Regions from separate parts of the Streptomyces sp. NPDC091282 genome, predicted to be linked through region 3. Evidence: riboswitches for the same ligand, from Rfam matches in the RefSeq annotation. Region 3 holds a riboswitch; each other region holds the start of a gene.

Region 1 (7,377 bases), on a different contig from region 3:
CGCTGTCCCGCAAGGGCGATCACCGTACCGTCGTCACCGACCCGACCGCCGGTATGTTCGCGCTGGTCAAGGGCGATGTCCTCACCGATCCGAACGCCCGCCTCGCGCCCACCCGCTACACCGACCGGCTCGCCTGACGGCCCGGCGCCGAGCGGGAACCGCCGCGGGTGACGCGCCGCTCCCGACGTGCGAGCCCGGCGCGGGTGCGGAAGCATCGGTAGGGGCGGCCGACGCGGCGCGGTGGCGCGCGCTCGCCGCCGTCCGGTCCAACGACGCCTTTCCCGGCAGGGGAGACGCCTCATCGTCGTCCGTACCGGAGTTCTCACATGGCCAGGCGCACTACGGATTGGCCCTCGGTCCGCGCGCGGCAGCCGGCGCAGCGGGACCGTGAGCGGCACACCACCGCCGGCGACTGGGGGCTGCTGCTCATCAGGCTGGCCTTCGGACTGTTCCTGGCCGCGCACGGCTCCCAGAAGCTGTTCGGGTTCTTCGGCGGGCCCGGTCTGACCGCCACCGGCAAGGGATTCGCCGACCTCGGCTACCACCCGGGGAAGCTCTTCGCCGTGATCGGCGGGCTCTCCGAACTCCTCGGCGGTCTCGGCCTGCTCGTCGGGCTGCTCACGCCGCTCGCGGCCGCCGCGGTGGTCGGCGTGATGATCAACGCCATGGTGACCGTCACCGCGGCGCACGGCTTCTGGGACGAGGACGGCGGCGTGGAGTACAACGTCGCCATCTGCGTGGTCGCCCTCGGCCTCGCCGCGATCGGTCCGGGCCGGCTGGCGGTCGACCGGCTCTTCCGGTGGGGCGACGGCGGCTGGCCCGAGGCCGCCGTCGCGCTCGGCCTCGGCGGCATCGGCGCCGCGATCGCCCTGAGCCTGTGACGGCGCGGCGGTGCCTCAGCCCGCGTTGAGGTCCGTCAGTTCGCCGAGCGGCAGCGTGTGCTGGGTGTGCAGGACCTTCGCGCGCAGGTAGCGGACGTTGTGCGCGGTGCGGAAGACACCGGTCGGCACGCGGTCGCGGACGGTGACTCCGAGGCCGCGCAACTGCTCGGCCTTGTCGGGGTTGTTGGAGAGCAGGTCGAGTTCGCTGAGGCCGAGGGCGGCGAGCATCTGGGCGGCGGCGGTGTAGTCGCGGGCGTCCTCGGGGAGGCCGAGGGCGGCGTTCGCCTCGTAGGTGTCGAGGCCCTGGTCCTGGAGGGCGTAGGCGTCGAGCTTGTTGTAGAGGCCGATGCCGCGTCCCTCCTGGCGCAGGTAGAGCAGGACGCCGCCGCGCTCCGCGATGCGCTCGACGGCCTCGCGCAGCTGCGGTCCGCAGTCGCAGCGGGCCGAGCCGAAGACGTCCCCGGTGAGGCACTCGGAGTGCAGGCGGACCAGCGGGAGCGTGCCGGGCGCGGGGTCGCCGAGGACGACGGCGACGTGTTCCTGGCCGTCGGCGAGGCCGTGGAAGGTCACGAGTTCGGCGTCGACGGTGTAGCCGTCGGTGAAGCGCAGCGGAACCCGGACGCGGGCGCGCTGGGTGGCGGCGGGGAAGTCGGGCATCGGTTCTCCTGTGTCCGGGTGCAGGACGGCGGCGGCGCCTGCTTCAGATTTGAAGCAGATCCACCGCTGGGAACCGTACCCACGTTTTAAATTTGAAGCAACAGCGTTTCAGGGGAATATCCACACGCTCCCGCCGGTGTGCCGTCCGGCGGCGGAGGTCCTTGCGGAGAGGCCCTACGACGGGCCGGAACAGGGCGAGGACCGCCGGCGCCAGGGAACCTCGTCGGAGGTCGGCCGCGGGGTCGACGCGTCCCCCTCCAGCGCCCGCGTGATCACCGAGCTGATCTCCTCCAGCTGCGCGACCTGCTCGGCGGAGAGGTGGTCGAACACCGCCGCCCGCACCGTCTCGACGTGCCCCGGCGCGGCCCGCTCAAGGACCGCCATGCCCTCGTCGGTCAGGGCGGCGAAGCTGCTGCGCTTGTCCCACTGGCAGTCCTCGCGCCGGATCAGGCCGTCCTTCTCCAGCCGGGTCACCGCGTACGTCAGCCGGCTCCGGGTGATCTTCGACTTCTCGGCGAGGTCGGTCATGCGCAGCCTGCGCTCCGGCGCCTCGGAGAGACTGACGAGGATGCCGTAGTACAGGTGCGGCATGCCGGCGTCCTGCTGGAGCTGCCGGTCCAGCGCGTCGTCCAGGAGGTTCGTCGCCGAGATGTAGGCGCGCCAGGCGCTCTGCTCCTTCGGCGTCAGCCAGCGAGTCGTCATGCCGCCAGTGTAGGTTTGTTTCAAACTTTAACCAAGCCTGCCGTCCTCGACCCAGCCCGCCCGTCGCCCCCGGGAGTGAGCCCGTCCGATGCCGTACCCCTACGTCCTGCTGTCCGCCGCCGTCTCCCTCGACGGCTGTCTCGACGACACCGGCCCCGACCGGCTGCTGCTCTCCTCCCCGGCCGACTTCGACCGCGTCGACGAGGTGCGGGCCGGCGTCGACGCGATCCTGATCGGCGCCGGCACCATCCGCGCGGACAACCCGCGGCTGCTGGTCAACGACCCCGGCCGGCGCGCGGCCCGGGTCGCCGCGGGCCGGCCCGAGTACCCGCTGAAGGTCACGGTCACCGCGACCGGCGACCTGGACCCGGACGCGCGGTTCTGGCACACCGGCGGCGAGAAGGTCGTGTACACCACGGACGAGGGCGCGGCGCGGATCCGCGGCCTCGGTGTCGCCGCCGACGTCGTCTCCCTCGGCACCGCGCTCGACTGGCCCGCGCTGCTGCGGGACCTGTACGAGGCGCGCGGGGTCGGCCGGCTGATGGTCGAGGGCGGCGGCACCGTCCACACCCAGCTCCTCCAGCAGGGCCTCGCCGACGAACTGCAGCTGGTCCTGGCGCCCCTCTTCGTCGGCGACCCGAAGGCGCCGCGCCTGTTCGGGCCCGGCGGATACCAGGCGGGACGGCTGCGGCTCGTGGAGAGCCGCCGTATCGAGGACGTCGTCCTGATGCGGTACGAGCCCACCGCGCCCGGCGCGGGCGGGTCGGTGTCCGCCGCCGACCGGCACTGGCTGCGGATCGCCTGCGAACTGGCGGCCGACTGCCCGCCCTCGCGGACCGCGTTCAGCGTCGGCGCCGTGGTGGTCGCGGCCGACGGCACGGAACTGGCCCGCGGCCACTCGCGCGAGGCCGGCGACCCCGTCGTGCACGCGGAGGAGGCGGCCCTGGCCAAGATCCCCGCGGACGACCCGCGGCTGGCCACCGCCACCGTCTACACCAGCCTCGAACCCTGCACCCGCCGCGCCTCCCGGCCGCATCCCTGCGCCGAGCTGATCCTGCGGGCCGGGGTGCGGCGGGTGGTGACGGCGTGGCGCGAACCGGACACCTTCGTCGAGGCGGCCGACGGGACGGGAGCGCTGCGTGAGGCGGGGGTGGCGGTGCTGGTGCTCGGCGCGTACGAGGACCTGGCGAAGGCCCCCAACGGCCACCTGCTGAGCTGACCGCGTTCAACCGATGTGACTCGCCCTCTTCCGATGGCGTATGCTGGTTTCACCGACGCGGGGTGGAGCAGCTCGGTAGCTCGCTGGGCTCATAACCCAGAGGTCGCAGGTTCAAATCCTGTCCCCGCTACTGAAGGCCCAGGGCCGGAATTCCGAACAGGGATTCCGGCCCTGAGTCGTGTCCGGCCCGGACCGGCGTCCACCGGCACGTGTCCGTCGTCACATCCGCCCGCGCTCATCCGCCCGGCCCACACCGCTCGCCGCCCTCCGCTCGCAGCCGCAAATCTGGACGGACACGCAGGGGGATCCCGGAACAGAGGAGAGTCGTACCGTGGGCTTCGGAGAGGCGCCGGAGGACGGGTCCGTGACCGTCCGCACCCTGGCCCGCCTGCTGCCCGCCCTGCTGATCGTCGGCGGTGTCTTCTACGACGCCCTCACCCCGGTCGCCTTCACGGCCGTGCCGTTCTTCACGGCCGCCCCGCTGGTCGCCGCTCCCCTCTCCTCCCTGCGCACCACGGTCCTGACCGGCCTGGCCTCCTTCCTCGCCGTCTACGCCGTGCACGCGCGCTTCGGCTACGTGCCCGACGCGGACGCCGTCACCGAGCTGACCACCGTGGCCACCGTCTCCGCCCTCGCCGCCGGCATCAACCGGGTCGTGCGCCGCGGCGACCAGCGGCTGGCCTCCGCCCGCGAGGTCGCCGAGGCCGCCCAGCGCGCGGTGCTGCCCGAGCCCGCCGAACGGATCGGCGGCTTCGAGATCGCCGCCCGCTACGAGGCGGCCCAGGAGGGCACTCTCGTCGGCGGTGACCTGTACGCCGTCCAGGACACCCCGTACGGGGTGCGGCTGGTCGTCGGCGACGTCCGCGGCAAGGGGATGGGCGCGGTCGCCGCCGTCGCGGTGGTGCTCGGCGCGTTCCGGGAGGCCGCCGAGCAGGAGGCCTCGCTGGAGGCGGTGGCGGGGAGGCTGGAACGGGCGCTGGCCCGCGAGGGCGTCCGGCGCGGCGGCGTCGACACGTTCGAGGGGTTCACCACCGCCGTGCTCGCCGAACTCCCGCACGGCGAGGGCACGGTCCGGGTCGTCAACCGGGGCCATCCGCCGCCGCTGCTGCTGCACGCCGACGGCACGGTGCGCCCGGTCGAGGTGTCCGAGGCCGCGCTGCCGCTGGGGATGGGCGAGCTGGGCGCCTGGCCGGACCGGGCCGCCGAGCGGCCGTTCCCGGGCGGGGCCGCGTTGCTGCTGCACACCGACGGCCTCTCCGAGGCCCGGGACGCGCACGGCCGGTTCTTCGACCCGGAGCGGCGGCTGGCCGGCCGGGCCGGCACCGCCCCGGGGGCGCTGCTGGCCCGTCTCGCGGCCGAGGTGCGCCGGCACACCGGCGGCCGGATGGCGGACGACATGGCGCTGCTGGTGGTGCGGCGCACCTGAGCGCCCGTCCAGGGGGATGTCACCCTCGGTGTGCGGACGGAAGCCCTCCGCATAACATCTGAGTCACCATCAAAACGCGCGTGACTCCTGTGCCGCGCAGAACGCACGGCCAACTCGACCGTTTTTGACCGTTCGTGGCAGGTAAGTCCTTGCTTTGAAAGCTTAATGATCAAGGAGAACGGCTTGGAATCTGCCAGCCGCGTCTATTAACGTTCGATAACGCAGCGCGGTCGTCCCAGCCGTCACCCGCGACGGCTCCGTGCGCACGCGCCGAATCCCGCAAGGGAACCGGGGAACCACCTACTTGGGGTGAATCGCACGTATGTCGCCGGGTACGAAACGGCCGGTATACGCGCGTAGGAGACCTTCCTGCTCCGAACCCGTCAGCTAACCCGGTAGGCAGCGGAAGGAAAGGAGTGCGCCCGCGTGGCGTCCAACCGGCCTGCTCCGACAGCCCCGTTCGTGCCCAGCCAGCGTCAGCCCGAGGCCTACGGCTACGGCGGCCTGCGCACCGACGAGGGCCCCTGGGAGGAGTGGAACCCCACCGAGGAGTCCCTCGCCCCGGTACGCGGCCGGCACCGCGTCTCCAAGCAGCGCGGCGGCGGACTCGCCCGCAGCTCCACGGTCCTCGGCGTCGGTGTCATCGCCGCCGTCGGCGCGGGCGGCATGGCCAGCGCCAACACCGGCAAGCCGCCGGTCTCCATCTCGCTGCCCGACCTGCCGTCCTCCGTCGACTCCCTGCTCGGCGACGGCGCCGGCCACCAGGCCACCCAGACCGCGCTCAGCAGCGTCACCACGGCGACCGCCACCGACGCGGACTCCTCCTCCGACGCCGGTGAGGCACTGCGCAGCCGGATCATCGCCCAGGCCGAGCAGCAGCAGACCCAGATCGACGTCCGGGCCACCGCCAAGGCCGTGGCCGCCGCCGACAAGGCGGTCTCCGACGCCGAGGCCAAGGCGGAGAAGGCCGCGGCCACCCAGGCCGCGGACGCCAAGGAGAAGGCGCAGGCCGCCGAGAAGGCGCAGGCCGAGCAGAAGCGGCTCGCCGCGCTGGCCAAGCAGTACACGCTGCCGGTCGTCTCGTACACGATCACCGGCACCTTCGGGCAGGCCGGCTCCATGTGGGCCTCCGGGTACCACACCGGCCTCGACTTCGCCGCTCCCACCGGCACCCTGATCAAGGCCGTGCACAGCGGCACCGTCACGGAGGCCGGCTGGGCCGGTTCCTACGGCTACCGCACGATCCTCACCCTCGACGACGGCACCGAGCTGTGGTTCTGCCACCAGTCCTCGATCGGCGTCAAGGTCGGCCAGAAGGTCGCCACCGGCGACGTCATCGGCCGGGTCGGCGCCACCGGCAACGTCACCGGCCCGCACCTCCACCTGGAGGTCCACCCCGGCGGCCAGGCCACCGGCATCGACCCGATGACCTGGCTGCGCGGCAAGGGCCTCAACCCCTGACCGACCCCACTGATCCCCGGCGGCCCTGACGACACCCCCCCGACGTCAGGGCTGCCGGTCCGGTGTGTCCCGGGCCGGGCCGGGGCCTTCCGCTTTTACGAGAACTTCGCGTTGCGGCGGCATCGGTCCGCAGGCGGCCGGTGTTGAACTGGGACATGACCCCTTCTTCCGCTTCTCCCGCATCCGGCTCCCTCCGCAAGCTCGGCGCCTCCGATCTGGAGGTGTTCCCGCTCTGCCTGGGCGGCAACGTCTTCGGCTGGACCGCCGACGAGACCGCCTCCTTCGCCGTCCTCGACGCGTACACCGACGCGGGCGGCAACTTCGTGGACACCGCCGACGCGTACACGGCCTGGATCGAGGGCCACCAGGGCGGTGAGTCCGAGACCGTCATCGGCAAGTGGGTCAAGGAACGCGGCAACCGCGCCGACGTCGTCATCGCGACGAAGGTCAGCCAGCACCCCGAGTACCCCGGCCTGTCCGGCGCGAACATCAAGGCCGCCGCGGACGCGTCCCTGCGCCGCCTGGGCACCGACTACATCGACCTGTACTACACGCACTTCGACCAGCCCGAGATCCCGGTCGAGGAGATCATCGGCGCCCTGGACGAGCTGGTGCGGGCCGGCAAGGTCCGGCACATCGCCGCCTCCAACATCACCGCGGAGCGGCTCCAGGAGTCGCTGGACTTCTCCGACCGCGAGGGCCTGGCCCGGTACGTCGCCCTCCAGCCCCACTACAACCTGGTCTCCCGCGACACCTACGAGGGCGCCCTGCAGGAGCTGGCCTCCCGCACGGGCCTGGCCGCGGTCCCGTACTTCGCGCTCGCCGCGGGCTTCCTCACCGGCAAGTACCGCCCCGGCGCGGCGGTGGACAGCGCCCGCGCGGGCCGCGCCGCCCAGTACCTGGAGACCGAGCGGGGCCCGAAGGTCCTGGCCGCCCTCGACGAGATCGCCGAGGCCCACTCCGCCGCGGTCCCCACGGTCGCCCTGGCCTGGCTCGCGGCCCAGCCCACCGTCACCGCCCCGATCGCCTCG
Region 2 (7,377 bases), on a different contig from region 3:
TGTACGTCCTGTACGTTTCTTACCGAGACTTCGGCCGCTGAGACAGCTCAGCCGCGAGGAGGGGTACGTCATGACCCGACCGTCCGCCCGCCACGTCCTGCCCGAGTTCACCGAACGCACCGGCGCCGGGCAGCGCACCCTGGACCCGTACGCCAAGCTGCTGGAGGAACGGATCGTCCTTCTGGGCGCACCCGTCGACGAGATCTCGGCCAACGACGTCATGGCCCAGTTCATGTACCTGGAACACGCGGCCCCGGACCGGGACATCTCGCTGTACATCAACTCCCCCGGCGGCTCGTTCAGCGCCATGACCGCGATCTACGACACCGTCCAGTACGTCACCTGCGACGTGGAGACGATCTGCCTGGGACAGGCCGGGGCGTCGGCCGCGGTGCTGCTCGCGGCCGGCACCCCGGGCAAGCGGTACGCGCTGCCGGGCGCGCGCGTCGTGCTCCAGCAGCCGTCGCTGCCGGAACCGGTGCAGGGCCGGCCGAGTGATCTGGTCATCCGGGCGGCGGAGTTGGAGCGGACACGCGCGCTCCTGGAGGAGATGCTCGTCCGGCACACCGGACGGACACCGGACCGGGTCCACCGGGATCTGGAGCGGGACCTGGTGCTGGACGCGCAGGAGGCGCTGGCCTACGGGCTGGTGGACCGGATCGTGCCCGGCCGCAGGCGCTCGCCCGGCCAGGACGCGGGGTGAGCGGGGGATGCCGCCTCCCGAACTGCCGCCGCTGCCCGCGCTGACCCGCGCCGAGGGCGAGCTGATCGACCGGTACCTGGACGTGGTCGACCTGCTGGGCCGTATCAACCCGGCGCAGAACGAGGACACCTACCGCGGGCTGCGCGCCGCGCAGGCGCTGGTGCGCGCGGCGGCCGAGCTGCGCGACGCCCTCGCCCTGATGCACCGGCGGGGCGAGACGGAGCTCCACGGGGACACGCTGGCACGGGCCTTGCGGGTGCTCGACGGCGAGCGCCGGACCGCGCGCGTCGCACTCCCGCCCGACTGCGTACCGTGATGCCCGCCGACGTCCGGTGGGACGCGTCCGCCCTCCGGCCGGGGCCGAGTTGAAACGACCCAGTGGAGTTACGGCTGTTCGGCCGAGTGCGGCGTGGTTTTACCTGACCGCCGGGGCCGCTCAAGATGCGCGCACGGAGGGGCTCTCGGAGGGCTTCGGTGCAGGTCCGGGGCTACGTACGGCAGTTGACTGGTATTCGAACACACCCCTGTCCACCCGAACGGGTGGGTGGTGAGTAACCCCACAAATCCCCGATTCCGTTGGGATTTTCGGACACGCGTAAGTGAAGATCCCTGTCTGACGACAAGCCCCCGCCACAGCGGCGGGGCGATCCGTGCGGACGCCGAGTCCTGCCGCCGCCCGGATGACCGGTCGACGGAAGTGGATCGGCAGGAGTGGAGGACCCGAGCACGACGGGTCGCCGGCACGGTCGCACCATGACCGGGCCGCGCAGCCCTTGGGGTGAAGCCGTGGCGACACGGCCGGGCAACTTCGCCAGCCCGAATCCGACAGGTCATCCTTCACAGGCGGCTGACGAAGGGTTGCGCATGACTGCGCTCAATCGTGTCCCGTCGCTGATGGCACGGGCCGGCACGGCCTCGGCGCTCACCATCGCCGCCGTGGGCGGCTCCATCGTGATCCCTGGCGTCGCCGCGGACGCCTCGGCCGCCACGATAGCGACCAGGGCTCTTCAGGTAGCGGCCTCGAAGAAGGGGTCGCCCTACAGCTGGGGTGCCACCGGACCGAACCGGTTCGACTGCTCCGGGCTGACGCTGTACTCGTTCAAGAAGGCGGGCAAGAAGCTCCCGCGTACGGCGGCCCAGCAGTACAACAGGACCCGTCACATCTCGGCCGGCAGCCGCAAGGCCGGGGACCTGGTCTTCTTCCATTCGGGTTCCAGCGTGTACCACGTCGGCATCTACGCCGGGAAGGGACGGATCTGGCACGCCCCGAAGACCGGGGACGTGGTGAAGCTGCAGAAGATCTGGACGCGCAGCGTCTGGTACGGCCGGGTCAGCTGACCCGGCCCGCGGTCGGCCGGCGGGAACTCGGGGCTACGGTTCCTGCCGGCCGGCCGTGGTGACCGTGCCGGCCGGGACCGTCCAGGGCAGTTCGATGAAGACGGTCTTGCCGCCTTCCCGGGTGGGGCGCACCCGGAGCTTGCCGCCGCACTCCGCGGTGAGCCAGCGGATGATCACCATGCCCCGTCCGTTGTCCTGCTGGACCGCGGCCGGGAGTCTCTTCGGGAAGCGCGGATGGCTGTCGGTGACGCCGATGCGCAGCTGTTCGTCCCGGTCCAGGACGAGGTCCAGCGTGAAGGTCGGCGACTGCCCGAAGGTGTGCTGGACCGCGTTGGTGGCGAGTTCGGAGACGATGAGGCGGATGGTGTCCGCGGTCTCCGTCTCCGGCGGCAGACCCCATTCCGCGAGGGTGCCCAGCGCGTAGGAGCGGGCCACGGAGACCGAGGCGGGATCGCTCGGCAGAGTGATGGATGCTTCCAGGTGGTCTGCCATGGCGACGTCGTCCCTTTCCCACGGGACCGTGGTCCGACACGGTGCGGATGGTTCGAGTACGGTCCCGGACTGGTGCTTCTCCGCCAGACTGCCATTGCCGGGACGGTCAGGGGAGCGATCCACCAAGATATGCATATATCTGTCGCTCGATGCGGTGAACTCTGCGACCCCAGAGCGTATTCGGGCGGCCCGGAAGGAGTAAGGAGTAGCCCATGCAGAACGGTCCCGCGGTGCGCCGCCGGAAACTGGGTGCCGAGCTGCGCTCACTGCGCACCGGTGCCGGCCTCACGAGCGGCGAGGCCGCCCGTCTGGTGGGCTGGCACCAGTCGAAAGTGAGCCGGATCGAGACCGGCGCCAGCGGTGTGAAACCGGCCGATGTGCGGTTACTCCTGGACGCCTACGGCGTGGTCGAGGGGCAACTGCGGGAGTTGCTGCTGGTGTTGGCGGGGTCGGAGGACACCGCGGGGCGGCACCACTGGTGGCACGCCTATCGCGGCGTACTGCCGCCCACCTACCGGGATTTCATCAGTCTGGAGTCGCAGGCCGGCGCGATGCGCACGCTGGAGACCTCGGTCGTGCCGGGGCTGCTGCAGACCCCGGAGTACGCGCGTGCCGTGACCAGGGCGGCCGTGGACGGGCTCGACGACGAGGCCCTGGACGCCCTCGTGGAAGTGCGGTTGGCCAGGCAGGACGTGCTGCGCAACCGTCCGCCGCTGGAGCTGAGCGCGGTCCTGGACGAGGCGGTGCTGCGCCGGGAGGTCGGCGGTCCTGGCGTGATGGCGAGACAGCTGGAACGGCTGCTGGAGGCGGCGCGGTTGCCCCAAGTACGGCTCCAGGTGCTGCCGTTCTCGGCCGGAGCCCATATCGGCATCACCGGCCCTTTCGTAATCTTCTCATTTCCGAGCACTTCTGATCTGGATGTTGTTGTTCTCGACCAGTTGACGAGTAGCCTCTACCTCGAACGGAAAGAAGACCTCCAGACCTACACGGAGGCCTTCAACACCCTTCAGATCCACGCCCTTTCGCCCGAGGACTCGTTGGATTACATCGCCGGGATAGGTGACGGCGCGTAAGGAGGCACCATGACTGCACTGCCTCGGAACGTACCTTCAAGTGCCGATCTGCACGGACTGCGGTGGCTGCGCAGCAGCTACAGCACCGGAGCGAACAACTGCGTGGAGACGGCACGGCCGCGCTCCGGTCGGCTGACCGGACTGCTCGCCGTGCGCGACTCCAAGGACCCGGCCGGACCCGCGCTGCTCTTCTCCCCCGGGAGCTGGGCGGGTTTCGTGTCGGCGCTCACCTGCTGATCGGTACGTGACCCACTCCGTATCCGCATTCGGTCAGGACCCGGCCGTGTCACGCCGACTCATGGTCGTGTCTCACCGATCACCTGTACAGCGCGTTCGATCTCGGCCCCGGAGAGGTCCGCACGGGCGGTCAGCCTGAGCCGCGACACGCCGTCCGGCACGGACGGCGGGCGGAAACAGCCCACGGCCAGGCCTGCCGCACGGCAGGCGGCCGCCCACCGCACGGCCCCCTCCGGGGACGGGGCCCGCACGGAGACCACCGCGGCGTCCGGACGCACCGCTTCCAGACCCGCGGCGGTCAGCCGTGCGTGCAGTTCGGCGGCGACCGCACGGGCCCGCTCCGCGCGTTCGGGCTCCCGGCGCAGCAGCCGCAGCGCCGCCAGCGCCGCGCCCGCCGCGGCCGGCGCCAGGCCGGTGTCGAAGATGAAGGTCCGGGCCGCGTTCACCAGATGGTCGACGACCCGTGCCGGGCCGAGCACGGCCCCGCCCTGGCTGCCCAGCGACTTGGACAGGGTCACCGTGACCACCACGTCGTCGGCGCCGGCCAGCCCGGCCGCCTGCGGCGCGCCCCGCCCGCCGTCCCCGAGCACGCCCAGCCCGTGCGCGTCGTCCACGAGCAGCCCGGCACCGCGCTCCCGGCACGCCTCGGCCAGCGCGGCCAGCGGCGCCGCGTCGCCGTCCACCGAGAACACCGTGTCGCAGACGACGACGGCGGGCCCCTCGTGCGTCCCGAGCGCCTTGCGGACGGCGTCCGGGGCCGCGTGCCCGACGACCTGCGTGGTGCCCCGGGCCAGCCGGCAGCCGTCGATCAGGGAGGCGTGGTTGAGCGCGTCGGAGACGATCAGGGAGCCGTGCGGGCCGAGGGTGGTGACGGCGGCGAGGTTGGCGGCGTAGCCGGAGGAGAAGACCAGGGCCGCCTCGAACCCGCAGAAATCGGCCAGCTCGCGCTCCAGCTCGGTGTGGAGTTCGGTGGTGCCGGTGACCAGCCGGGAGCCGGTGGAGCCGCCGCCCCAGGTCCTGGCCGCCGCCGCCGCGCCCTCGGTGACCTCGGGGTGGTGGGCGAGGCCCAGGTAGTCGTTGCTCGCCAGGTCCAGCAGCGGGGAATCGGCGGGGCGGGGGCGCAGGGTCCGTACCAGTCCGGCGCGGCGGCGGAGTTCCGCCTGTTCGTCGATCCAGCCGAACGCCATGGCTCCTCCGGTGATTTTGTAGGCAGTGAACAGACCCTAGCGGGACGATCTGCCACCCACTGTGTGGCAATACCCACAGCCGGTATTGGCAGGCAAGGAAAATGTCCAGGTCAGAGGCTATATCATGCCCTGGACTGAAGATCGTCTCCCACAACACGGACCAGCCGCGCGCTCAGGCGGCGCCGATTTGAGGTCAGTGGCTGCTACTGCGCGAGCGCAAGGCAAATCGCCTACAACCGGTGCACCACCAGCAGCCCCACATCAGGAACGTGCCAACCGTCCGGGAAGCCATCAAGGCCGTCCTGCACCGGCCCGTACAGGCCGCGAGGCACAAGCCTGCGAACAGTGACCCTGCGAGGCCCGGACGAGCCCTGACGCTCACCGGGGCGCTTCCGTGTCTGCGCCCAAGTCAGCACAGACCATCTGTGTCGTCGTGCTCTTCGCCGACTGGGAGTGGCCGACGGTCGTCCCCGGAGTCCTCGCTGTAGATCACCGCGGAGGATGCTTCTCGGAAGTTGAGCGTGAGCTGCTCTTCTGCCAACGGCGTACCGCCATAGACATCTTCGAGTTCCGGTGGTGTCCATGAGGATGTGTTTTCCTGCCACCGGGCCGGACGCGACAACGCCGCTGATCGCCGAAACCCCCAGCCCGACACCACTGAGATCCGTAAATGCGCCGCCCAGGACACGCATCGGCCCCCACCTGGACTAGATTCCGCCGTATGTGGGCCAGCGCCTCATCCTCCGTCACCAGCACAAGAATCGTGGAGATGCCCGAGTATGCCTACGAGGTCCTCACCGCGCTGCAGGTGCTGCGAGCGCACCCGAACCTCGCGGAGATCGCGGGCGGCTTCCTGCATCACGCCAGCGAGCGGCAGACCGCGGAAGTAGCCGGCACCTCCCGGACGGCACTCCCGGCCGTCTACGAGACGGTCCTCCAATCAGCGGTTGGCTGCGGAAACTGCGGGTCGGGCGGGAGGCAGAGCTCGACCTGGTAGCTCGGCGACGGCAGCCAATCCCAAAGCCCCCGCTCTCGCTCTCCCGACTCAGGGCGGCGCCGGTCTGGAAGACCGACAACGGCCTCCGGGCTCCCCCCTGAGGAGCGGACAGACCGTTCTCAGACCTCCCGGGGATCTTGCCGGTCGAGCGCAGCGAGCACGCGAGTCGGATCGTCAATCAGAACGAACAGGCCGCTGGTCCGTCGCGCCCACTGCTCTGGATCCTCTCCCTCCACGAACGCAGCGGCCCATGCAAACTGGTCCCGGAGGTTAACCGGCACCTTGCCGGCCAGGAACGTACCGAGTTCCCGGCCCAGGACGGCTCGCGACGAAGACGGCCGCATGAAGCGGTCCGGCTTGACGGCCGCCGGGACGACGCTGCCGCTCACGCCCTCGAGAGCCGCAGCGGCATCGCGCACCCAGCCGCCATCCCAGGTGTCGGGGAGCGGAACAGCGATTCGCTGAACGCCGGCGATCGCGTCCCTCCCCAGTGCGAGCGAGAGCCCTCCCGGATCCTCGTGATAGTTCAGATAGCGGGCGACATCGACGCCCTGCGGGCAGACCTCGTCGAGCACTACATCGCCGACGAAGTTGCCGGGGTCGACGAGCCACCCTGCCCGCACCACGACGGATGGCTCCAGGCTGACCCGATACAAAAAGAACTGGCTGCGCTGCTCGGCCTGGTTGCGCATCCTTCTCAGCATGTTGTGGACAGCAGCCTCGTACGTACCGACGTGGAGGGCATGCGCGCGCTGCCGTGCGGCCCACGCGGCAACCCGATGCTCCCCACCCATCATCCTGCGGAATTCGGGAGCCAAGACGGCTGCCGGGTCGAAGTCCCGCGTCGGCCAGTCCGGCTGGGTGCTCGTGTGGTACCAGAAAAACTGCGCCACCCTGTCGTCGTCGAGCGCCGGGTCGCCGAAGTCGAGCGTCACCCGAGGCGAGTCCTCGTGCTCGCAGGTCGTGCCGCAGCCGGCGCAGGTCTCTTCCGCCCGCTCCCACCGATCGATCCAGTCCAGATCGACGCGCCACCGATGACCGCAGCGCCCACAGAGCATCTGCCGCTCGCGCCAGAAGTCGATCCGCCGTTCCACGACACCATTCTCCGGAAGCGTCCGACGCAGAACCAGCCTCAGAAGCGCCGTTCGGCAGCGCAGCGAATGCCGTACCACTTGCCCGCGAAGGCCAACTCGGCGTTAGGCAGGGACTCGGACTTGACAGCGAGGGACCCGCTCATCCTTCAACCCTACGGGAGGATGCGTCTGATGCGACGAGACCCCGGCAGATTCGGCGGGGCCTCGTCGCGCTCCCAAAGGCTGTCCCGTAATCGATCTTGTTGTCCGACAAAGA
Region 3 (7,377 bases):
GAAGAGGGCCCCGAAGAGGACTTCGAGGCCTACGGCTCCTAGACCGGCCCCGCCACCACCGACACCGTCTTCGCCAGCGACACGCCGGAGCCGTCCCGGCGCGGGTCCATCTCCGGCAGCTCGGCCGGGGTGCCGTTCCTCTGGGCCGCCTTCGCCGGAACCGGTCCCGCCCAGGCGAACGCCAGGCAGTCCTCGCCCTTCAGGAACCGCTGGCAGCGCACCCCGCCGGTGGCGCGGCCCTTGCGCGGGTACTGGTCGAACGGGGTCAGCTTGGCCGTCGTCTGCACCGAGTCGTCGAGCGTGCCGCGCGAGCCGGCCACCGTGAAGACCACCGCTTCGGCCGCCGGGTCCACCGCCGTGAAGGAGATGACCTTGGCGCCCTCGGTGAGCTTGATGCCCGCCATGCCGCCGGCCGGACGGCCCTGCGGGCGCACCTGGGAGGCCTGGTAGCGCAGCAGCTGCGCGTCGTCCGCGATGAACACCAGGTCCTCCTCGCCGGTGCGCAGCTCGATCGCGCCGACGATCCGGTCGCCCTCCTTGAGGGTGATGACCTCCAGCTCGTCCTTGTTGGACGGGTAGTCGGGGACCACGCGCTTGACCACGCCCTGCTCGGTGCCGAGGGCGAGACCCGGCGAGGACTCGTCCAGCGTGGTCAGGCAGACCACCGACTCGCCGTCGGCCAGGGAGAGGAACTCCGACAGGGGCGCGCCGCCCGCGAGGTTCGGGGCGCTCGCCGTCTCCGGGAGCTGCGGCAGGTCGACCACGTTGACGCGGAGCAGACGGCCGGTGGAGGTCACCGCGCCGATCTCGCCGCGGGCGGTCGCCTGGACCGCCGAGACGATCACGTCGTGCTTGGCCCGCTTGCCGTCGCTGTCCTCCGGGAACGGCTCGCCGTTCGCCGTGCGCGCCAGCAGGCCCGTCGAGGAGAGCAGCACCCGGCACGGGTCGTCGGCCACCTGCAGCGGAACCACGGCCGCCGGCGCGCCCGAGGCCTCCAGCAGCACCGTGCGCCGCTCGGTGCCGAACTTCTTCGCCACCGCGGCCAGTTCCCCCGAGACCAGCTTGCGCAGCTCCGCGTCCGACTCCAGGATCCGGGTCAGCTCGGCGATCTCCGCGGTGAGCTTCTCCTTCTCCGCCTCCAGCTCGATGCGGTCGTACCTGGTCAGGCGCCGCAGGGGGGTGTCCAGGATGTACTGGGTCTGGATCTCCGACAGCGAGAAGCGCTCCATCAGGCGCTGCTTGGCCTCCGCGCTGTTCTCGCTGGAGCGGATCAGCCGGATGACCTCGTCGATGTCGACCAGGGCCGTCAGCAGGCCCTCGACCAGGTGGAGGCGGTCGCGGCGCTTGGTGCGGCGGAACTCGCTGCGGCGGCGGACCACGTCGAACCGGTGGTCGAGGTAGACCTCCAGCAGTTCCTTCAGGCCGAGCGTGAGCGGCTGGCCGTCGACCAGGGCCACGTTGTTGATGCCGAAGGACTCCTCCATCGGCGTCAGCTTGTAGAGCTGCTCCAGGACCGCCTCCGGCACGAAGCCGTTCTTGATCTCGACGACCAGGCGGAGCCCGTGCTCGCGGTCGGTGAGGTCCTTGACGTCCGCGATGCCCTGCAGCTTCTTGGAGTTGACCAGGTCCTTGATCTTGGCGATGACCTTCTCGGGGCCGACCGTGAAGGGCAGTTCGGTGATGACCAGGCCCTTGCGGCGGGCCGTGACCGTCTCCACCGCCACCGTGGCACGGATCTTGAAGGTGCCGCGGCCCGTCTCGTACGCGTCCCGCACGCCGTCCAGGCCGACGATCCGGCCGCCGGTCGGCAGGTCGGGGCCCGGCACGTGCTTCATCAGCGCGTCCAGGTCCGCGTTCGGGTACCGGATCAGATGGCGCGCGGCCGCGATCACCTCGCCCAGGTTGTGCGGCGGCATGTTCGTCGCCATGCCGACCGCGATGCCCGAGGAGCCGTTGACCAGGAGGTTGGGGAAGGCGGCGGGCAGCGCCACCGGCTCCTGCTCCTGGCCGTCGTAGTTCGGCGTGAAGTCGACCGTGTCCTCGTCGATGGACTCGGTCATCAGGCTGGTCGCCTCGGCCATCCGGCACTCGGTGTACCGCATGGCGGCCGGCGGGTCGTCGTTGCCCAGGGAGCCGAAGTTGCCGTGGCCGTCGACCAGCGGGACCCGCATCGAGAACGGCTGGGCCATGCGCACCAGCGCGTCGTAGATCGACGCGTCGCCGTGCGGGTGCAGCTTGCCCATCACCTCGCCGACCACGCGCGCGCACTTCACGTAGGCGCGGTCGGGGCGCACGCCCATCTCGTTCATCTGGTACACGATGCGGCGGTGCACCGGCTTGAGGCCGTCGCGGGCGTCCGGCAGAGCGCGCGAGTAGATGACCGAGTACGCGTACTCGAGGTAGGAGCCGCGCATCTCGTCCACGACGTCGATGTCGAGGATCCTCTCCTCGTACGAGTCGTCGGGCGGCGGGGTCTTCGTGCTGCGGCGGGCCATCGCTGCCGGCTCCTTGCTCATGCGTGAACGGGATCTGACGCTGACCATTGTGGACCGCGGTACTGACAGGCCGGGCCAGGACCCGGTCTCCGCGGCCCGCCCCGGTGCCTCGGTGGCGTGCGCGGGCGAGTCGGACGCAGGCTACGCGATCCGCTGTGGGCGTACGTGGTGCGGGAACTTCGCCCGGTCCCCGCGCGCTTGCATACAGTGGCAGGACTGGCAGAAGAACCGCGGTCCGAGACGGCGTCCGCGAGTGAGTGACGCGAGTGAAGGGACGTACATGCCCATGGGTCACACGACCACGGCCGAGACAGGCTCCGGAGGCCTGACAGCGACCGAGCACCGCTTGGCCAACGGTCTGCGCGTGGTGCTCTCCGAGGACCACCTGACCCCGGTCGCGGCGGTCTGCCTCTGGTACGACGTCGGTTCCCGGCACGAAGTCAAGGGACGTACCGGTCTGGCTCACCTTTTCGAGCACTTGATGTTCCAGGGCTCCGCCCAGGTGCAGGGCAACGGGCACTTCGAGCTAGTCCAGGGCGCCGGCGGCTCGCTCAACGGCACCACCAGCTTCGAGCGCACCAACTACTTCGAGACCATGCCCGCCCACCAGCTGGAGCTCGCCCTCTGGCTGGAGGCCGACCGCATGGGCTCGCTGCTCGCCGCCCTGGACGACGAGTCGATGGAGAACCAGCGCGACGTCGTCAAGAACGAGCGCCGCCAGCGCTACGACAACGTCCCCTACGGCACCGCCTTCGAGAAGCTCACCGCGCTCGCCTACCCGGAGGGCCACCCCTACCACCACACGCCGATCGGCTCGATGGCGGACCTGGACGCGGCCACCCTGGAGGACGCGCGGGCGTTCTTCCGCACCTACTACGCGCCCAACAACGCCGTGCTCTCGGTGGTCGGCGACATCGACCCCCAGGAGACCCTCGCCTGGATCGAGAAGTACTTCGGCTCCATCGAGGCCCACGACGGCAAGCCCGCCCCGCGCGACGGCTCGCTCCCCGAGGTCATGGGCGAGCAGCTGCGCGAGGTCGTCGTGGAGGAGGTGCCCGCGCGCGCGTTGATGGCCGCCTACCGGCTCCCGGAGGACGGCACGCGCGCGTCCGACGCGGCCGACCTGGCCCTGACCGTCCTCGGCGGCGGCGAGTCCTCCCGCCTGTACAACCGGCTCGTCCGGCGCGACCGTACGGCCGTCGCCGCCGGCTTCGGCCTGCTGCGCCTGGCCGGCGCGCCCTCCCTGGGCTGGCTGGACGTGAAGACCTCGGGCGACGTCGAGGTCCCGGTCATCGAGGCCGCCATCGACGAGGAGCTGGCCCGCTTCGCCCAGGAGGGCCCGACGCCCGAGGAGATGGAGCGCGCCCAGGCCCAGCTGGAGCGCGAGTGGCTGGACCGGCTCGGCACGGTCGCGGGCCGCGCGGACGAACTGTGCCGCTTCGCCGTGCTGTTCGGCGACCCGCAGCTCGCCCTGACGGCCGTCCAGCGTGTCCTCGCGGTGACCCCGGAGGAGGTCCGGGAGGTCGCCGCGGCGCGCCTGCGCCCCGACAACCGCGCGGTGCTCGTCTACGAGCCCAAGTCCCCGGAGACCGTCGAGGACGCCGACGTTCCCGAGGACCCCGAGGCCGAGGCCACGGTCGAAGCCGGCGACAACAACGAGGAGACGGCCAAGTGACCGAGCTCGCCACCATGGACTTCCATCCGCAGCCCCAGCCGGGCGAGGCGCGGCCGTGGGCCTTCCCCGCCCCCGAGCGCTCCACCCTGGACAACGGGCTGACCGTGCTGCGCTGCCACCGCCCCGGCCAGCAGGTCGTCGCCGTGGAGGTGCTCCTGGACGCCCCCCTGGACGCCGAGCCGACCGGCCTGGACGGCGTCGCCACGATCATGGCGCGCGCCTTCTCCGAGGGCACCGACAAGCACTCCGCCGAGGAGTACGCCGCCGAACTGGAGCGGGCCGGCGCCACCCTGGACGCGCACGCCGACCACCCCGGTGTCCGGCTCAGCCTGGAGGTACCCGCCTCCCGCCTGGGCAAGGGGCTCGGGCTGCTCTCCGACGCGCTGAGGGCACCCGCCTTCGCCGACAGCGAGGTCGAGCGGCTGGTCCGCAACCGCCTCGACGAGATCCCGCACGAGCTGGCCAACCCCAGCCGCCGGGCCGCCAAGCAGCTCTACAAGGAGCTGTTCCCGGCGACCGCGCGGATGTCCCGGCCGCGCCAGGGCACCGAGGACACCGTCGAGAAGATCGACGCGGCCGCCGTGCGCGGCTTCTACGACCGGCACGTACGGCCCGCCACGGCCACCGCGGTCGTCGTCGGCGACCTGACCGGCATCGACCTGGACGACCTGCTCGGCGAGACCCTGGGCGCCTGGCGCGGCACCGCCGCCGAGCCCCGCCCGGTGCCCGCGGTCACCGCCGACGACACCGGCCGCGTCGTCATCGTGGACCGTCCCGGCGCCGTCCAGACGCAGCTGCTCATCGGCCGCGTCGGCGCCGACCGGCACGACCGCGTCTGGCCCGCCCAGGTGCTCGGCACCTACTGCCTCGGCGGCACCCTCACCTCCCGCCTGGACCGCGTCCTGCGCGAGGAGAAGGGCTACACCTACGGCGTCCGCGCCTTCGGCCAGGTGCTGCGGTCGGCTCCCGACGGCAGCGGTGCCTCGATGCTCGCCATCAGCGGCTCCGTGGACACCCCGAACACCGGTCCGGCGCTCCAGGACCTGTGGACGGTGCTGCGCACCCTCGCCTCCGGGGGCCTCACGGACGCCGAGCGGGACGTCGCCGTGCAGAACCTGGTCGGCGTGGCGCCGCTCAAGTACGAGACGGCCGCGGCCGTCGCCGGCACCCTGGCCGACCAGGTCGAGCAGCACCTGCCCGACGACTTCCAGGCCACGCTCTACCGGCAACTGGCCGCCACCGGCACCGTGGAGGCCACCGCGGCCGTCGTGAACGCCTTCCCCGGCGACCACCTGGTGACCGTCCTGGTCGGCGACGCGGCCCAGATCAAGGAGCCCGTCGAGGCCCTCGGCATCGGCGAAGTGACGGTCGTCGCCGCCGAGTGACGGCACGCGCGTCCGGAGCCCTGGTGACCCACCGGTCACCAGGGCTCTGAAATGTCCGTATTGATGCGGAGGTTGCCTGTCTGCCCTGTGGGATACGCGACAAAAACCCTGATCCGTTTGAGGATTGCGAGAACGCCCTCGTAGGTTCTTCCGGGCTGTCCGCCGAACTGCGCCGCGCCCGCGGCACCGGACAGTCATCGCCGAGTCCCCGTACGGCGCGAGCCAGGGGAGCCGGGGACCCATGCAGTCCCTGGGGTGAATCGGGCGCCCGCGCGAGCCGCGAGGGGGCCCGTAGGAGACCTTCCTGCTCCGAACCCGTCAGCTAACCCGGTAGGCGAGAGGGAAGGAAAGGACCAGCCTCTACATGGCGTTCATGTGCGCCTCCGGGAAGCACCGTCGTCCCGGCCGGGTGAAGCGCACCACCGCGCAGGCCGCCGGCATCGCGGCCCTCACCACCACAGGTGTCATCGGCACCGTCTCGGCGGCCCCGGCGCTCGCCGCGGAGAACTCCGTCGAGCAGACCGGCCTCACTCCGGTGATCACGGTCAGCGACTCGGTCGCCGACCGGATCGACGCCCAGGCCGCCGCGCAGACGGCCGCCGCCGAGCGCAAGGCGGCCGAGGAGGCCGCGCGCAAGAAGGCCGCGGCGAAGGCCGAGAAGGAGCGCGAGGCGAAGGCGCGCGCGGCACGGGAGGCCGAGCGCAAGCGTCTCAACGCCTTCGTCGTGCCGATATCCGACTCGTACGTCTCCACCGGCTACAAGACCGGCGGCTCGCTGTGGTCCTCCGGCGCCCACACCGGCATCGACTTCCACGCCGCCTCCGGCACGGAGGTGCACGCGGTCGGCACCGGCACGGTGGTCTCCACCGGCTGGGGCGGCTCGTACGGCAACCAGATCGTCATCAAGATGGCCGACGGCATGTACACCCAGTACGGTCACCTGTCGTCGATCGGCGTCTCGGTGGGCCAGAAGGTCACCCCCGGCGAGCGGATCGCCCTCTCCGGCGCGACCGGCAACGTGACCGGACCCCACCTCCACTTCGAGGCCCGGACGACCCCGGAGTACGGCTCGGACATCGACCCGGTCGCCTACCTCCGCAAGCACGGTGTGAACGTCTGACGCGTTCCGACGACAGTCTCCGAAGCCCCGGCCGCCGAGCCGGGGCTTTCGTCGTTTTCGTGGGTCCGGTGTCCAAAAAATATGCATGGATTCAGGGCCGCCGTCGGAAATTCCCGCTCATTGCAATAGAGTCACGGAACGGGCGCCACTCGACGGCGTTTCACGGGGATTAAGGCGGAGGTCGGACATGCGTATTCCGGCGCACTCGGTATGCACGGCGATCCGGGACGACATCGTCGCGGGCGTCCACGAGCGCGGCAGCCGGCTCACCGAGGAACTCCTGGCCCGTCGCTACGGCGTCTCGCGCGTCCCCGTCCGCGAGGCCCTGCGCACCTTGGAGGCCGAGGGGTTCGTGGTGACGCGCCGGCACGCGGGCGCGTGCGTGGCGGAACCGAGCGAGCAGGAGGCCGCCGACCTGCTGGAGATGCGTCTGCTCCTGGAGCCGCTCGGCGCCCTGCGGGCCGCCCAGCGCCGTACCGAGGCCCACCTCAAGGTCCTGCGCGGCCTGGTCAGGCTGGGTCAGGAGCGGGCCCGCCGGGGCGGCAGCGAGGACCTGCGGTCCCTGGGCGGCTGGTTCCACGAGACGCTCGCCCAGGCCACCGGCAGCCAGGCCCTGACCTCGGCGCTCACCCAGCTGCGGCACAAGATCGCCTGGATGTACGTGGTCGACGCCGCGCCCGATCCCGTCGAGTCCTGGGCCGA
Region 4 (7,377 bases), on a different contig from region 3:
CTCAGTGACACCGGGGCCAAGCTGTCCAAGTCCCTCATACGCGAGGGACTCGCATCCTTGCCCGAGGGCGCCGCCCCCTGGATGCTCGACACCCGGGAGTGGCCCGGATCGTTGCACGAGTACGTCGACCGACTGCTCGGCATGGCCGCGGTCGTCCTCTCGGACCCCCGGCACTTCTTCCGCTCGTACTCGGCCGGCGAGCTCGCCCGGCTGATGACTGCACCGACCCCTAGGAGCGTTTCCGCCCCATGACGGACACCGCCGCTCGCGTCCGCGAGCTGAACCTCTTCCGGCGATACTTCGACCTCGTCGCCTCCGGGCAGAAGACGACCGAGGTACGGGTGAAGTACCCGCACCTCGCCGACCTCGCCGCCGGCGACGTGATCCGCTTCCGGATCAAGGGCACCGACGAGACATGCGACGTGTCCGTGAAGCAGGTCACCGAGTACCCCGACTTTGAGGCCCTGCTCGACGGCGAGGGGCCGGCGAACGTCAACCCGACCGCCACCCGCGAGGAACAGCTCGCCAACATCCGCAACATCTACTCGCCCGAAAAGGAAGCACTCGGGGCCCTCGCAATCAAGATCGAACTACTCACCCGCTGACGCCGGCCGCCCGCCCGGGCCTGGACCGGGCAACAGAACGCCCCCGAGGAGATCACTCCCCGGGGGCGCCGCTGTATCACCGCAGGTCAGCCCTCGTCTTCCTCCCGTTCGGCGTCGAGTGCCGTTTTGTAAGCGATGCCGTCGAGGATGTCGTGCTCGCTCACCACGACCTCCGCCGCGCCGATCCGCTCCATGATCGCCAGGAGCACGAGGGCGCCCGCGCCGATGACGTCGACGCGCCCGGGGTGCATCGAGGGGATGGCGGCACGCTCGGCGTGCGTGGAGGTCAGCAGCCGCTCGGTGATCTCCCGGACCCGCTCGTAGGGGATACGGGAGTGGTGGATGGCCGCGGAGTCGTACTCCGGCAGGCCCTGGTGGATCGCGGAGAGGGTGGTGACGGACCCGGCGAGGCCGACCAGGGTGCGCGCCTCGCGCAGCGGCACGGTCTGCTCCGCGAGGTCCAGGGCCCGCTCGATGTCGGCCCGTACGGCGGCGGTCTCCGCCTCGGTCGGCGGGTCGCTGACCCGGCCCTCGTGCACCAGGTGCCGTTCGGTCATGCGGACGCAGCCGACGTCCACGGACCGCGCGGCCCGCACCGACGTGTCGCCGACGACGAACTCGGTGGAGCCGCCGCCGATGTCCACGACGAGGAAGGGCCTGGCGAGGTCGTCCCGGCCCGCCAGTTCCCGCGTGGCCCCCGCGAACGAGAACTCGGCCTCCTGGTCGCCGCTGATGACCTCCGGCTCGACACCGAGGATGTCCAGCACCCCGCGCACGAACTCGTCGCGGTTCTCGGCGTCCCGGGAGGCGGAGGTGGCCGCGAACCGCAGCCGCTCGGCGCCGTACTCCTTGATGACGGCCGCGTACTCCCGGCAGGCGGCGAAGGTCCGCTCCAGCGCCTCCGGCGCGAGCCGCCCGGTCCGGTCGACGCCCTGCCCGAGCCGGACGATCACCATCCGCCGGTCCAGGTCCACGAGTTCGCCGGTCGCGGGGTCCGCGTCGGCGACGAGCAGCCGGATGGAGTTGGTACCGCAGTCGATGGCGGCGACACGGGTCACTGGCCGTCCTCCTCGGCAGAGGTCACGCACGCGCCCTTGGCCCACCACTCGGGCAGCAGGGCGATCGCCTCGTCGCCGAGCGGGTTCACGCCGGGGCCGGCGGCCAGCGAGTGCGCCACCAGCACGTGCAGGCACTTCACCCGGTCCGGCATCCCGCCGGCGCTGGGAAAGCCCGCCAGCACCTCGATCTCGTCCCGGCGCCGTACGTAGTCCTCGTGCGCGGCCCGGTAGGCCGCCGCCAGCTCCGGATCGCTCTCCAGCCGCGCCGTCATCTCCTTCATCACGCCGTTGGCCTCCAGGGTGCCGATGGCGGACGCGGCCTTCGGGCACGTCAGGTAGTACAGCGTCGGGAACGGCGTGCCGTCCGGCAGCCGGGGCGCGGTCTCCACGACGTCGGGCTGACCGCACGGGCAGCGGTGCGCGATCGCCCGCAGCCCGCGCGGCGGCCGCCCGAGCTGCTGCTGGAAGGCCTCGACGTCGGCGTCGGTCGGCTCGGTGCGCGGAGTGGAGGGCGGAGGCGTGTGCATGACTGTGTTCTGTGCGGCTTTCTGTCGGTTCACTGGTCGGACGCGTCGGACTTGTCGACGCCGTCCCAGACGTTCGCGTACCACGGCCGGTCGGCCGCGCCGAGGTAGGCGTGCGCCTGCTGGGCGGCAGCGGGGTCGATCACGATGTAGCCGGTCTCCCCCGGCATCACGTAGTGCAGCCGCTGCCGGATCTGCTGCTCGGCGTACGCGTCGTCCTGCCACCGGGCCTTGACGTCCCGCAGCTGCTCGACCCGCTGCCTGGCCTGCTTCTGCTGACGCTCCTGGTCGGCGATCTCGGCACGCTGGGAGACGTACTGGCGCATCGGATAGGCGAGCGCGACGATCATCGTGCACAGCACGATCGCGAGCAGCGCGGCGCGGCCGGTGAGCCGCGAGCGGCGGGCCTGCCGCTTGGTCTGGGAGCGGTAGACCCGGGCCGCCGTCTGCTCGCCGAGCAGTTTCAGCCTGGTCGCGGTGGAGAACCGGTCCCGGTCCCTCACGGCCATGTCCCCGCCTCCCGTTCACACGCGCGTACGTCCCCGCACACGGTACGGGACCGGGTACGGGGACGTACGTACGACTGGCTAAGCCTTACCCTCTACGGGCCCTACGGCTCAGCCCTTGAAGCGCGGGAAGGCGCTGCGGCCGGCGTACACCGCGGCGTCGTCGAGGATCTCCTCGATGCGCAGCAGCTGGTTGTACTTGGCGACGCGCTCGGAGCGGGCCGGGGCGCCGGTCTTGATCTGGCCGCAGTTGGTGGCGACGGCGAGGTCGGCGATGGTGACGTCCTCGGTCTCGCCGGAGCGGTGGGACATCATGCACTTGAAGCCGTTGCGCTGGGCCAGCTCGACGGCGTCCAGGGTCTCGGTGAGCGAGCCGATCTGGTTCACCTTGACGAGCAGGGCGTTGGCGGCGCCGTCCTCGATGCCGCGGGCCAGGCGCTCCGGGTTGGTGACGAACAGGTCGTCGCCGACGATCTGGACCTTGTCACCGAGCTTGTCGGTGAGGACCTTCCAGCCGGCCCAGTCGTCCTCGAACAGCGGGTCCTCGATGGAGACCAGCGGGTAGGAGGCGACGAGCTCCTCGTAGTACTCGGTCATCTCGGCGGCCGAGCGGGACTTGCCCTCGAACTCGTACTTGCCGTCCTTGTAGAACTCGGACGCGGCGACGTCGAGCGCGAGCGCGATCTGCTCGCCGGGGACGTAACCGGCCTGCTTGATCGCCTCCAGGATGAGGTCGAGCGCGGCGCGGTTGGACTCCAGGTTCGGGGCGAAGCCGCCCTCGTCGCCGAGACCGGTGGACAGGCCCTTGTTCTTCAGGACCTTCTTCAGGGTGTGGTAGACCTCGGCACCCCAGCGCAGCGCCTCGGAGAAGGACTCCGCGCCGATCGGGGCGATCATGAACTCCTGGATGTCCACGTTGGAGTCCGCGTGCGAACCGCCGTTGAGGATGTTCATCATCGGCACCGGCAGCAGGTGCGCGTTGGGGCCGCCCAGGTAGCGGAACAGCGGCAGGTCGCTGGCCTCGGAGGCGGCGTGCGCGACGGCGAGGGAGACGCCGAGGATCGCGTTGGCGCCGAGCGAGCCCTTGTTGTCGGTGGCGTCCAGGTCGAACATGGCCTGGTCGATCAGGCGCTGCTCGGTGGCGTCGTAGCCGACCAGCTCCGGGCCGATCTGCTCGATGACGGCGAGGACGGCCTTCTCGACGCCCTTGCCGAGGTAGCGGTTGGGGTCGCCGTCACGGAGCTCGATGGCCTCGAAGGCGCCGGTGGAGGCGCCGGAGGGAACGGCGGCACGACCCGTGCTGCCGTCGTCGAGGCCGACCTCGACCTCGACCGTGGGGTTGCCTCGGGAGTCCAGGATTTCCCGGGCTACGACGACGTCGATGGACGGCACGAGCATCTCCTTCTTGGGATGTGACGCTGGTTGTGCGGGCGCACGCGGGCCTTGTCGGCCCTTGCTCAGCCTTGCGACTAGAGCCTAACCGTCCCGGACCCGTCATCCGGCCTACCGACCGGCCCGTGGACACACTGACGGTACTCATTGTTCATGTACGGAACAAAGGGGGGTCCGATGAAGAACGGGAGAAGAGCGGGTCAAGAAGAGGACCGCGGGCGGCGGCCCGCACACGAAAACCCCGCCCCGGTGCGTACGGGGGAGAACGCACCGGGGCGGGGGTCCATGGGGGACGGGGGCGGCCTGCCGCCTACTTGAGGTGCAGCATCTGGCCCGGGTAGATGAAGTCGGCGTCGTCGACGATGTCCTTGTTCAGCTTGAACAGCGTCTGCCAGCCACCCTTGACCTTGTGCTTCTCGGCGATCGAGCTGAGCGAGTCGCCCTTGACGACCTTGTACTCGCCGTCGCCCTTCTTCACCTTCTTGCCGGTCGGGGTGGTGACCGTCTTCTTGGCGGCCGGGCGCTCGGCGGAGCGGGAGGCGGCCTGGCTGTCGGTCGAGCGGTCGGCGGTGCTGCCGCTCGACGAGCTGCCGGAGGAGCTGGAGCCGCCGTTGTAGGCGGCGCCGGACAGGCCCGTGCCGCAGACCGGCCAGGCACCCTTGCCCTGCGCGGCGAGGACCTTCTCGGCGATCTCGATCTGCTGCGCCTTGCCGGCCTGGTTGGCCTGCGCGGCGTACTGCGTGCCGCCGTACGCGGCCCAGGTGGAGGCGGAGAACTGCAGGCCGCCGAAGTAGCCGTTGCCGGTGTTGATGGCCCAGTTGCCACCGGACTCGCACTGGGCGACGGCGTCCCACTCGGAGGCGGTGGCCGCGGAGGCGGTGCCGGTGGCCATCAGCGGAGCGGCGATGGCGACGCCGGTGACGCCGGCGAGCGCGGCGACGCGGGTGGCCTTGGACGGACGACGGTGCTTGCCCTTGCCGGAAAACAGCATGGAGGATCCCCTCACCGACGCCTGCGAGGTGAGCTGTCGGGTTCGGGCCGAATGAGTTGCCCGGCCGCACACCTCACGGTGCGCGGCTCCACCCCTAGCCGGACACGGCGGTCTCAACCACCGGTCCCGGCACCTACCTTGGGTCCCCCGCTCCTGCCTACGGCGCTTGACGCGACGACTGTTCCCGGGCGGCCGCTGGCAGGACTCGGCGTTGCGACAACCGGGGCTCGTGGTGACGAGCGGCCTTGACCGTAAACAGGCGATCAGGTGAATTTCAAAGATGATCAGGGCCTTTGAGACTCATCCCACACTTTCACCAAAACGGACATTCAACTCGAAGCGGGGCGTCAACTCCCGCCGACACCGGTCCTATTCGGCGCCGAGCTTCAGGGTCTGACCGGGGGCGATGTCGTTCGGGTCGGTGCCGATGTCGGCCTTGTTGGCGGCGTAGAGCGCACGCCATCCGCCGTCCAGGTCAAGGGAGTCGGCGATGGAGGCGAGCGTGTCGCCGTCCCGCACGGTGTAGGTGTCCGCGCTCCGGGAGGCGTGACGGCCGGAAGAAGTCCCACTCTGACCGTTTGTCACGCTTTCGTCCGCCGAGCCGCCGCGGTGCTTGCCGCTGCTGCCGATCGCACCCGTGTCGACGAGGTCCCAGGAACTGCCCGTCTGCCACGAATTGTCCGAGTCGTCGGCTTCCGGAACGACCGGGTTCTCACTCGCCTTCGAGGTGTCCGAGCCGCCGGATCCCTTTTCGGCCGTCTTCGAGGAGGCGGCGGGAGCGTCCTTGCCGGAATCTTCGCTCGCGCTCGGCGACGGCGTGGCGGACACGGAGTCCGAGGGGTCCGCCGAGGAGTCGGAGGGGCCGGAGTCCGAGGGGGCGGATGAATCCGATGAACCAGAAGAAGAGGACGAATCCGACAGCCCGGTGGGCGCGTCGGAGGAGCCGGACGCGTCGTCCGAGCCGTCGGCGCCCGTGTCGACGTTCACCGAGGCGTCGTCCGAGGAGAGCCCGGCGAGCAGGGCGCAGGTCCGCCAGGGCTTGGTGCCCTGGTCGGCGAGGATCTTCTCGGCGACGGCGATCTGCTGCGAACGGCTCGCCTGGTCGGGCGTGCCGGCGTACTCCTGGCCGCCGTACCGGTCCCAGTCGTCCTGGGACATCTGCAGGCCGCCGTAGTACCCGGTGCCCTCGTCCATGCTCCAGGAGCCGCCGCTCTCGCACTCGGCCACCCGGTCCCAGGTGCTGCCGTCGGCCGCGTTGGCGCTCGCCGCACCGAGGAGCGGGATGGCGATGGCCGAGCCGGTCACGCCGGCTGCCACAAGGAGTGCCGGAGCCTGACGGGGGCGACGGTGACGACCGTTCCCGGAGAGCATGCGGAGACCTTTCGAGCGACAGCGGTGACCGGCACGACGGTCCTGCCGGCGCGCCGCACTGATGGGTGAACGTATAGGCAGACGATCACTTGTCACAAGTTAATGCCGCGTAGATCACGTGAAGATCACATAGTTGAACCCTGGTCATCTTTGGCGGAGATGGGCTCGGCGGGGGTGAACTCCACTGGGAGCGTGCGCAGTCCGCGCATGATGAGGCCGCCGCGCCAGCGCAGCTCGCTCTCCTCCGCCGCCAGCCGCAGGTCCGGCAGCCGGGTGAGCAGGGTGGCGAGCGCGCTCTGCCCCTCCAGGCGGGCCAGCGGGGCGCCGAGGCAGTAGTGGATGCCGTGCCCGTACCCGAGGTGCTGGTTGTCCCGCCGTGCCAGGTCGAGGGTGTCCGGCTCGGCGAACCGCTCCGGGTCCCGGTCCGCGGCGGCGAGCACGACCAGGACCGGGTCGCCGCCGGCGATGCGCTGCCCGCCGACGTCGAGCGGCTCGGTGGCGAACCGCCAGGTGGCGAGCTCCACCGGCCCGTCGTAGCGCAGGAGTTCCTCCACCCCGGTCTCCAGCAGCCCGCGCTCGCCCGCGGCCAGCGACTCTTGCAGGCGGCGGCGCTGTTCCGGGTGGGTGAGCAGGGCGTACGTGCCGTTCCCGATGAGGTTGACCGTCGTCTCGAAGCCGGCGAACAGCAGGATGAAGGCCATGGCGGCGGCCTCGTTCTCGGTGAGGTGCTCGCCCTCGTCGGAGGCGCGGATGAGCCCGGAGATGAGGTCCTCGCCGGGGGCGGGCTCGGCGGTCAGCGCCTCGCGCTTGCGGTGGATCAGCTCGGCCAGGTAGCCGCGCATCTTCTTCACGGACCGGGCGACCCCGCCCCGCGGTCCTCCGCCGTGCCGGATCATCATCCCGGCCCAGTCCCGGAAGTCGTCCTGGTCC

What was found. A riboswitch is a leader RNA that binds a small molecule or an ion and turns the genes downstream of it on or off. The one in region 3 is predicted to bind cyclic di-AMP.
Region 1: another riboswitch for cyclic di-AMP. It lies ahead of ACIQOE_RS23320 (M23 family metallopeptidase); the one in region 3 lies ahead of ACIQOE_RS13190 (M23 family metallopeptidase).
Region 2: another riboswitch for cyclic di-AMP. It lies ahead of ACIQOE_RS20075 (C40 family peptidase); the one in region 3 lies ahead of ACIQOE_RS13190 (M23 family metallopeptidase).
Region 4: another riboswitch for cyclic di-AMP. It lies ahead of ACIQOE_RS28690 (transglycosylase family protein); the one in region 3 lies ahead of ACIQOE_RS13190 (M23 family metallopeptidase).

The regions. Positions count from the first base shown of each region.
Region 1 is NZ_JBIVUX010000005.1:20,349-27,725, reverse strand. Features, by position in the region: gene ACIQOE_RS23355 (hypothetical protein) at 1-137, shown strand, start outside; gene ACIQOE_RS23350 (DoxX family protein) at 327-881, shown strand; gene ribA (GTP cyclohydrolase II) at 897-1,538, opposite strand; gene ACIQOE_RS23340 (MarR family transcriptional regulator) at 1,713-2,240, opposite strand; gene ACIQOE_RS23335 (dihydrofolate reductase family protein) at 2,329-3,459, shown strand; tRNA gene ACIQOE_RS23330 (tRNA-Met) at 3,516-3,589, shown strand; gene ACIQOE_RS23325 (PP2C family protein-serine/threonine phosphatase) at 3,791-4,885, shown strand; cyclic di-AMP (ydaO/yuaA leader) riboswitch at 5,144-5,304, shown strand; gene ACIQOE_RS23320 (M23 family metallopeptidase) at 5,312-6,346, shown strand; gene ACIQOE_RS23315 (aldo/keto reductase) at 6,502-7,377, shown strand, end outside.
Region 2 is NZ_JBIVUX010000004.1:232,328-239,704, reverse strand. Features, by position in the region: gene ACIQOE_RS20085 (ATP-dependent Clp protease proteolytic subunit) at 71-703, shown strand; gene ACIQOE_RS20080 (hypothetical protein) at 711-1,019, shown strand; cyclic di-AMP (ydaO/yuaA leader) riboswitch at 1,351-1,564, shown strand; gene ACIQOE_RS20075 (C40 family peptidase) at 1,568-2,041, shown strand; gene ACIQOE_RS20070 (ATP-binding protein) at 2,075-2,533, opposite strand; gene ACIQOE_RS20065 (helix-turn-helix transcriptional regulator) at 2,746-3,606, shown strand; gene ACIQOE_RS20060 (DUF397 domain-containing protein) at 3,616-3,843, shown strand; gene ACIQOE_RS20055 (8-amino-7-oxononanoate synthase) at 3,903-5,030, opposite strand; gene ACIQOE_RS20050 (hypothetical protein) at 5,800-6,027, shown strand; gene ACIQOE_RS20045 (hypothetical protein) at 6,147-7,121, opposite strand.
Region 3 is NZ_JBIVUX010000002.1:1,399,813-1,407,189, reverse strand. Features, by position in the region: gene ACIQOE_RS13210 (GTP-binding protein) at 1-42, shown strand, start outside; gene ACIQOE_RS13205 (DNA topoisomerase IV subunit A) at 39-2,495, opposite strand; gene ACIQOE_RS13200 (pitrilysin family protein) at 2,776-4,170, shown strand; gene ACIQOE_RS13195 (M16 family metallopeptidase) at 4,167-5,555, shown strand; cyclic di-AMP (ydaO/yuaA leader) riboswitch at 5,744-5,907, shown strand; gene ACIQOE_RS13190 (M23 family metallopeptidase) at 5,920-6,675, shown strand; gene ACIQOE_RS13185 (GntR family transcriptional regulator) at 6,863-7,377, shown strand, end outside.
Region 4 is NZ_JBIVUX010000006.1:347,110-354,486, reverse strand. Features, by position in the region: gene ACIQOE_RS28720 (hypothetical protein) at 1-252, shown strand, start outside; gene ACIQOE_RS28715 (ASCH domain-containing protein) at 249-605, shown strand; gene ACIQOE_RS28710 (exopolyphosphatase) at 692-1,663, opposite strand; gene ACIQOE_RS28705 (DUF501 domain-containing protein) at 1,660-2,190, opposite strand; gene ACIQOE_RS28700 (septum formation initiator family protein) at 2,220-2,696, opposite strand; gene eno (phosphopyruvate hydratase) at 2,805-4,091, opposite strand; gene ACIQOE_RS28690 (transglycosylase family protein) at 4,396-5,076, opposite strand; cyclic di-AMP (ydaO/yuaA leader) riboswitch at 5,080-5,251, opposite strand; gene ACIQOE_RS28685 (transglycosylase family protein) at 5,446-6,447, opposite strand; gene ACIQOE_RS28680 (cytochrome P450) at 6,573-7,377, opposite strand, start outside.